Regions from separate parts of the Blautia sp. RTP21359st1_E11_RTP21359_211015 genome, predicted to be linked through region 2. Evidence: riboswitches for the same ligand, from Rfam matches in the RefSeq annotation. Region 2 holds a riboswitch; the other holds the start of a gene.
What was found. A riboswitch is a leader RNA that binds a small molecule or an ion and turns the genes downstream of it on or off. The one in region 2 is predicted to bind cobalamin.
Positions count from the first base shown of each region.

Region 1 (4,285 bases), on a different contig from region 2:
TCATGACAGCATTACTGTCTGTGGTCGTACTCGCAGTAAGTGAAGGTACAGTTTATCATGTTCTTTTATTTTTACAGACACCGGATAATGTCATTGATCTGACAATGTTATATTTGCGGCTGATCTTTGCAGGAATCCCGATCATAGCTGCTTATAATATATTTGCAGCGATCCTTCGGGCACTTGGAAACAGCAGATCTCCGTTGATCGCAATGACAGTGGCAGCAGTGATCAATGTGGGACTGGATTTGTTATTTGTGGCGGTTTTTGGCTGGGGTATAGCCGGAGCAGCAGTGGCGACCGTTATCGCGCAGGGATTTTCTGCCTTGTACTGTTTGATCGTATTACGTAAAATCCCGGATATCCGCCTGGAAAAGAAGGACTTTTACAGGCAGCCCTCTATGAGCCTGCGGCTTTTGGAACTGGCGGTTCCTCTTGCGATACAGAATGTGATCATCTCCGTGGGAGGACTTGTGGTACAGTATGTGATCAATGGATTTGGTTTTCTGTTTGTGGCGGGATTTACGGCATCGAACAAGCTGTATGGGGTTTTGGAGATGGCTGCCGTTTCATATGGATATGCTATTACAACCTATGTGGGCCAGAATCTTGGTGCAAAAAAATACCAGAGGATTCGAAAAGGCGTGCGCAGCGGCACTTATATGGCAGTGCTCACTTCGGCTTTCATTTCCGGCATGATGGTACTGTTTGGACGTAATGTACTGTCCCTGTTTGTATCCGGTGAACCGGATCAGACCCGACAGGTATTGGATATAGCATATAAGTATTTGTTTATCATGGCTGTCTTTTTGTGGGTGCTGTATCTGCTGTATGTGTATCGTTCCGCTATCCAGGGCCTGGGTAATACTTTGATTCCGCTTGCCAGCGGCATTGCAGAATTTATCATGCGTGTCAGTGTTGCGCTGCTGCTGCCAAAACTGATCGGTGAAGATGGAATATACTATGCAGAGATCTGTGCATGGAGCAGTGCAGCTGTTTTATTATTCGTAAGTTATATGATCATTATACGGAAATATAAAGAAGTCACCGTTCATACATAATGTTATTTACTTAAGGGATCTATAATAATACAGGCAGAAAATATCCGGGTTTCACTATGAAATGTTCAGATATTTTATATTTGACAAAAAACTATTTATATAAAAAGAAAAGTATGATATTATAATATTTATTCATTGCAACTATGAAAATTGAATAGTCAGAAGGGTGTACAAAGTACTTAATAAGGAATCTGGTGAAATGCCAGAACAGCCACCGCTACTGTGACAGGGACGAAAACCAAAATATCACTGGAGAGATCCGGGAAGATGGTAAGTAGGAAGAACTGGAGTCAGGAGACTTGCCTTTTTGACAGAAGAATTCTGATTCGGATGGGATACAGAAGGAATAAGCTCTGCCTGAGGTGGAGGTTTGTTTTTTGTGCTGATATGATGCTGGATCATATCAGCTTTTTTTATTTTAACCGAATAAACAGATGAAAAATGAGGAGAAATGAAAATGGGAAAAGTAATTGCAAAGCGTTTTATATTTATGATTCCGGTAGTGCTGGCGGTTACATTTATTATTTTTATGCTGAGTTTTATATCGGCAGGTGATGCGGCCAGAGTGCTGGCGGAGAAAAAATATGAGCATCCGTCACCGGAGCAGGTAGAAGAAGTACGGCATGAGGAAGGACTGGATCAGCCGGTGCTGGTACAATACGGGAAATGGCTGGATCAGGCACTTCATGGCGATTTTGGAAAATCATATTCTACCAGAAAACCGGCTTTTGAGGAATTAAAAAGATATTTTCCACAGACATTTAAACTGGCAGTTACTTCGTTTTTATTGTTGATGATCGTGTCAGTCCCTCTTGGAATTTTGTCGGCAATTTATGAAAACAGAGTTCTGGATAAAGTCATTCGCATTTTGTCGTCCCTCAGTGTATCTATGCCGTCTTTCTGGATCGGTCTGATGCTGCTCTATATATTTGGAGTAAAGCTAAAAGTGATTTCCGTGATCGGAGGAGATGCCGGAGGCATCCCGATTCTTGCGGCATTTGCCATGGATATCAGTTTCTTTGGAATTATGACGAGATTGATCCGTACCAATATGATACAGGTGCTGAAGCAGGATTACATACGTGCCAGCAGAGCTAAGGGATTGTCATCTGTAAATGTAATTTTGCGTCATGGTCTGAAAAATATTCTGATTCCTGTGCTTACACGTCTGGTATCAATTGTGATCGGTTTTTTCTGTGGCTCAGCTGTGATAGAAAGTATTTTTTCAATTCAGGGAATCGGAAATCTGGCATTGAAATCCGTGATCTCAAAAGACACTCCGGTGCTACAATGTTTTATCTTTATTCTGGCTGTTGGCATTGTAGTATTAAATTTTCTTGTGGATATCGCCTATTCTGCGATTGACCGGCGAATCCAGTTAAAGTAAAGGAGAGATCATAGAATGGGAAGCAGAAGAAAGCAGAAAACAGAAAAAAGCATGATCCAGAATCTGTACTGGAAACAGGTATTCCGGTCACCGAAAACAAAAATAGGATTGATGGTGGTCATAATTTTTGCATTGGCAGCTATTTTTGCACCTGTACTGGCGCCGCATGATCCACTGCTTGTGGATGTTTCGATAAAATTAAAGAATCCGTCGGCGGCATATCCTTTAGGTACTGATCAGCTGGGACGATGTATTTTATCAAGACTTCTCTGGGGCAGCCGGTATTCACTGAGCTATAGCTTTACGGTGCTTCTGATTACTGTATGTGTCGGGGTGCCGATCGGACTGTTTGCCGGATATGTAGGTGGAAAAATCGATTCCATAATTATGAGGATCATTGATGTATTTATGGCTATGCCGGTCTTTATTGTGGCACTTGCCATTGCAGGAACCGTAGGAGCCAGCGGCGCTCATCTGATTCTGTCCTTATCGGTCGTATCCTGGGCAGAATATGCAAGGCTTGCCCGAGCATTGACACTTCAGGAAAAAAATAAAAATTATATGACCGCACTAAAAGCCGGCGGCTGCGGCCACGCAAGGATCATATTTAGGCATGTATTGAGAAATATCCTGCCATCTGTGATCGCACTGGCAACAATGGAAATCGGTTCGATCATTCTGTCAATTGCCGGTTTTTCCTTTATCGGCCTTGGTGTGCAGGCGCCGACACCGGAATGGGGGATCATGCTCAGTGACAGTAGAAGTTATATCCAGACTTATCCAAGACTGATGTTTTATCCGGGCATACTGATCATGATCATTGTTCTGGCATTTAATTATCTGGGGGAGGGAATACAGAATGGAACAGCCCAAAAATGATGTCCTAAGGGTAAAAAGACTACATGTGGAGTTTCAGACATCTCACGGAATGGTTCATGCAGTAAAAGATGTCAGCCTGGAAGTAAAACGCGGAAGGATCCATGCTCTGGTGGGAGAAAGTGGAAGCGGCAAGTCAGTTACCTCTCTGACGATCATGAATCTGCTTGCAGGAAATGGAAAGGTGATATCCGGAGATGTGACACTGAACGAAAAGAGTCTTCTGAAGTTATCAGGAAAAGAAAAACGACAGTTATACGGAGACAGGATCGGAATGATCTTTCAGGATCCGACTGCTGCTCTTGATCCACTTTTTACAGTTGAACAACTGCTTCTGGAAGGACTGAGAAAACATCGCAAAATGAGCAAAAAACAGGCAAGGGAAGTAGCGTTGGAAAGTCTGCGGATGATGAATCTGCGTGATCCGGAAGAACTGATGAAGAAAAAACCTTACGAATTGTCTGGTGGTATGTGCCAACGTGTTATGATCGCCATTGCCATGTCCATGAAACCGGATTATCTGATCGCAGATGAGCCGACGACAGCCTTGGATGTAACCGTACAGAAGCAGATCCTGGAAGAAATCTATCAGCTATCCAGGAAAGAAAATCTGGGCGTGTTATTTATTACGCATGATCTGGGTGTGGTGGCAGAGATCGCAGATGATGTTTCGATCATGAAAGACGGCGAAATAGTGGAAAACGGAACGGTTGAAGAGATCTTTTATCATCCGCAGCATTCATATACAAAAAAACTGTTGGATGCAGTTTTATAGGGGAAAAGTATGAGTACGTTACTAAAGACAGAACATTTAAAAAAATATTATGGCAAGAAAAAAATTGTGAAGGCAGTGGATGATGTAAGTCTGGAAATCCATGCAGGATCATCCATGGCCCTGATCGGTGAAAGTGGAAGTGGTAAAACTACATTCGGAAAGCTGATCGCCGGCCTGGAGAAACCT
Region 1 is NZ_JBDGAB010000015.1:68,116-72,400, forward strand. It holds gene AB5026_RS07555 (MATE family efflux transporter) at 1-1,061, shown strand, start outside; cobalamin riboswitch at 1,209-1,383, shown strand; gene AB5026_RS07560 (ABC transporter permease) at 1,519-2,448, shown strand; gene nikC (nickel transporter permease) at 2,464-3,327, shown strand; gene AB5026_RS07570 (ABC transporter ATP-binding protein) at 3,308-4,099, shown strand; gene AB5026_RS07575 (ABC transporter ATP-binding protein) at 4,109-4,285, shown strand, end outside.
Region 1: another riboswitch for cobalamin. It lies ahead of AB5026_RS07560 (ABC transporter permease); the one in region 2 lies ahead of nikB (nickel ABC transporter permease).

Region 2 (4,285 bases):
TACGAAATTTCAGATTTTCTTTATCATATGATGGTACTCATGGTGGAAAAAGGAGTCAGCTGGGAAGAAATCACCAAAGAATTGGTAAAAAGATAAATTATATATCATTCAGGAAAAAAGCTTTTGTACGTCGGATCAGAATGAACGGTTACGAAAGCTTTTTTCTGTTTTCCCGGAATCTTAAAAGAATATGTACAATTTCGGTTAGGCATGATATACTTATCGTCAAAAGTGCGGAAATATAAAAAAGGAAAAGGGAAACAACCAATGATCAAAATTGATGACTGGGTGATTGAAAAAGGAGAGAAGGCACAGGGGAAAATTAAGATCACAGGATACGGCATAGCAATGCCGGCAACTGTGATATGCGGAGTGAAAGACGGACCGACGATACTGATCACAGCAGGAATACACAGTGCGGAGTATGTGGGAATCCAGGCGGCAATGGAACTTGCAAAAGAATTTCAACCGGAAGAACTGAAGGGAAATGTGATCATCGTTCCACTGGTCAATGTCAGTGGCTTTGAGCATCGCACCATGAGTTTGGTCTATGAGGATGGCAAGAACCTGAACCGCGTTTTCCCCGGAGATCCTGAGGGAACAGCTGCAGATCGTATTGCCTATGCTATAGTAACAAAGCTTTTTTCCATAGCAGATTATTATATCGACCTGCATAGCGGAGATGGGTTCGAACAGCTTCATCCCTATGTTTATTATGTAGGGGTTGTAGATGAAAAGACAGCAGAGAAATCATTACATATGGCACGGCATATCGGCGTAAAATATGTGGTCCGTTCCACAACCGCCACAGGTGGCGCCTACAATTATGCTTCTTCTCTTGGAATTCCAAGTATTCTCATCGAAAGAGGCGGACACAGCTACTGGACCTGGGAGGAAGTAGAACAGGATAAAAGAGACGTCCGTCACCTTGTTTTTCATCTCCAGGGAAAGAAATGTCATGGTCTGAAGCATTACCGTCAGATGCTTCTTGAAAATGTAGTCTATGAATATGCGCCGTATACCGGATGCTGGTATCCATCCAAGAAGCCTGGAGAGTACTTCTTTAAGGGAGAAGAATTGGGTGAACTGAGAGATTACTATGGAAATTTACTTTACACATCTATTGCAACTGAAAACGGAGTCGTACTTTATCAGACAGCCAGTCTGAACATTATTGAAGACGGACCAATGATCGCATATGCAGCGATCACGGAGACTCTGACCTGATAGTAAACAACCTTTTCAGAACGCTTCTGTCTGAAATCATATTGAAACAGTAAGAAAACCGGGTTTTACCATTTGCTATTCTATTTGTAAAAATAGCGAGGTAAAATCCGTGTTTTTTTAGCAGATCAGATAAATCCAATTGTCAAATCCCCCATGGGGGATATATACAATTCAAGCATCTTTAACAAAATTTATGAGTTTTCTAAAAATATAACATTTTTCCATAGACATAAACTATAGTTTTATCATATAATGTTTCAGTAATTTGACAGCATTTGCTGATTTTCACATCAGCCGTTGTAAGTTCTGAGAGGATTAATAGGGAAACCGGTGTAAATCCGGTACGATCCCGTCACTGTAAGGGGAAATCCTCAGACAAAGTACCACTGGTCGAGTGCGTGAGAAATAGACCGGGAAGGTGTCTGAGGGTAAGGATCCTAAGTCAGGAGACCTGCTTGCAATTGTTTTAAAATGATTCTTACGGAAGATAGGAAGCATATTTATTTTGTGTGCCCGTATTTCGTCACGGGCTTTTTTCGTGCAAATTTTCTAAAATTCCATGCATATTCTGCATATTAAGAATCCAATAGTTTCTTTTATCTAACTAAATTAAAACGGCAATGTTAAAATCGCATCAAATGAGGAAAGGAGTAAAACGTGACAAAGAAACAAGTAGGAAAAAGATTTCTCCAGATCATCATTGTATTATTTGGAATCAGCTTTTTCACATTTGGACTGACCTACCTGTCACCTGGTGATCCTGCGGAGATCATGCTGACAGAGTGTGGTAATCTTCCTACACCAGAGCTTCTGGAACAGACAAGACATGAGCTTGGCCTTGATCAGCCCTTTCTCGTGCAGTATGGTTCCTGGCTGAAGGGTGTTGTTACAGGAGATATGGGACAGTCCTATTCTTTCAAAATGCCGGTAACAGATAAACTGGTATCCTGTTTCTGGCCGACGCTGAGGATGTCGTTGCTGGCACTTCTGATGATGGTCATTATTTCCATACCGCTTGGAATCCTGGCCGCTGTATATCAGAACAAATTCCCAGATTATTTTGTGAGAGGGATTACCTTTGTGGGAGTATCTGTTCCAAGCTTCTGGCTGGGCCTGATCCTTCTCAGCATCTTTGGTGTTCAGCTTCGCTGGATCAATGTTGCCGGGGGCAGTACGGATTTTAAATCTATGATCCTCCCGGCGCTGACTCTTGCACTTGCCATGTCTGCAAAATATACCAGACAGGTAAGAAGTGCAGTGCTGGAGGAACTTCATCAGGATTATGTCACAGGTGCAAGAATGCGTGGAATCAAGGAAAGCGTCATTCTCTGGAAACACGTTCTTCCTAATGTTATGCTTCCGCTGGTAACGCTGCTGGGGCTTTCCCTTGGAAGTCTTCTGGGAGGTACTGCAGTTGTAGAGATCATTTACAACTGGCCTGGAATGGGAAATATGGCAGTAAAAGCAATTTCCTGTCGTGACTATCCTCTTGTACAGGGCTATGTACTCTGGATCGCAATCCTGTACATGTGCATCAACCTGCTTGTGGATCTGTCCTATACTTATCTCGATCCAAGACTTAAGGAGGATAGATAATTGAAAAAGGTATTACGAACATTCAAAGAAAATAAACAGTTCACTCTTTTCTTCATTCTGGGTCTCGTGGTGATCGGAATTGCGATCTTTGCGCCACAGCTCTCACCATATGATCCACTGGATGCAGTTATGACCGAATCACTGCAGGAGCCAAGTTCCGCTCATCCGTTCGGAACGGATAAGCTTGGACGAGATCTTCTTTCCCGTGTTATCTTCGGAACAAGAACCTCTCTGATCATGACCTTATGTCTGGTTGCGGTGATCTTTGTCATCGGTACATTTTTAGGAGTTATTGCCGGATATTTCGGCGGCGTTGTGGATGCAGTGATCATGCGTATTGCAGATATGATGATCTCCTTCCCTGGGCTTGTACTGGCCATTGCCATTGCCGGTATGCTTGGACCAAACCTGGTCAATGCCGTTATCTCCATTGCGGCTGTAAGCTGGACAAAATATGCCCGTCTTGCACGAAGTATGGTCTTGAAAGTCAAGAAGAGTCTTTACATAGAGGCAGCTATAGTAAACGGAACAAAGACCTGGAAAATTCTTCTTGTACACATTCTTCCCAACATGGTAACCCAGATGGTGGTAACTGCGGCAGCAGATATCGGAACTATGATGCTGGAGCTGGCTTCCCTTTCATTCCTGGGATTTGGTGCAACTGCGCCGACACCGGAGTGGGGACTGATGCTGAATGAAGGAAGAACCTACATGGCAAAGGCGCCATGGCTTATGATCTACCCTGGTATCGCTATCGTGATCTGTGTTGTTGTTTTCAACATGCTTGGAGACAGCATCCGTGATGTACTGGATCCGCGCCAGGATCAATAAAACAACTCTGTAACAAACCAACACCATATGATCAGTATATTATCTTTAGGAGGATGAAATGAGAAATAACGTAATTAAAAAAGTGCTGGCTGCTACACTTGCATGTATGATGACTTTTTCCATGACAACAGTGGCTCAGGCAAAAGGTGACAAAAAAAGTGATAAGGAGATCACCATCGGAGTAACAAGCTTTGCAGATACACTGGAGCCGACAGAGCAGTATTTCAGCTGGGTTGTATCCCGTTATGCGATCGGCGAGTGCCTCACAAAATTCGATGAGAACGGTGAGATCGTTCCATGTCTTGCGGAAGAGTGGGAAAACAGTGACGATGGAAAAACATGGACCTTCAAGATCCGTGAGGGCGTAAAATTCTCCAACGGTGACGATATGACACCGGAGATGGTAAAAGCCTCCATCGAACGTACCGCTGAAAAGAGTGACCGTGTTCCGGAATTCTTTGATCTCGACAGCCTCGAAGTTGACGGACAGAACCTGATCTTCCATCTGAACAGAGCAAATGCAAACATGGCCGGATGCCTTGCAGACCCGCTGTTTCTGATCGTAGATACAAATGTAGATGATTCTACATTTGCCATGGAAGGACCGATCTGTACAGGACCTTACGCAGTA
Region 2 is NZ_JBDGAB010000009.1:39,883-44,167, forward strand. It holds gene hisIE (bifunctional phosphoribosyl-AMP cyclohydrolase/phosphoribosyl-ATP diphosphatase HisIE) at 1-96, shown strand, start outside; gene AB5026_RS04980 (M14 family metallopeptidase) at 268-1,227, shown strand; cobalamin riboswitch at 1,512-1,701, shown strand; gene nikB (nickel ABC transporter permease) at 1,885-2,823, shown strand; gene nikC (nickel transporter permease) at 2,824-3,654, shown strand; gene AB5026_RS04995 (ABC transporter substrate-binding protein) at 3,713-4,285, shown strand, end outside.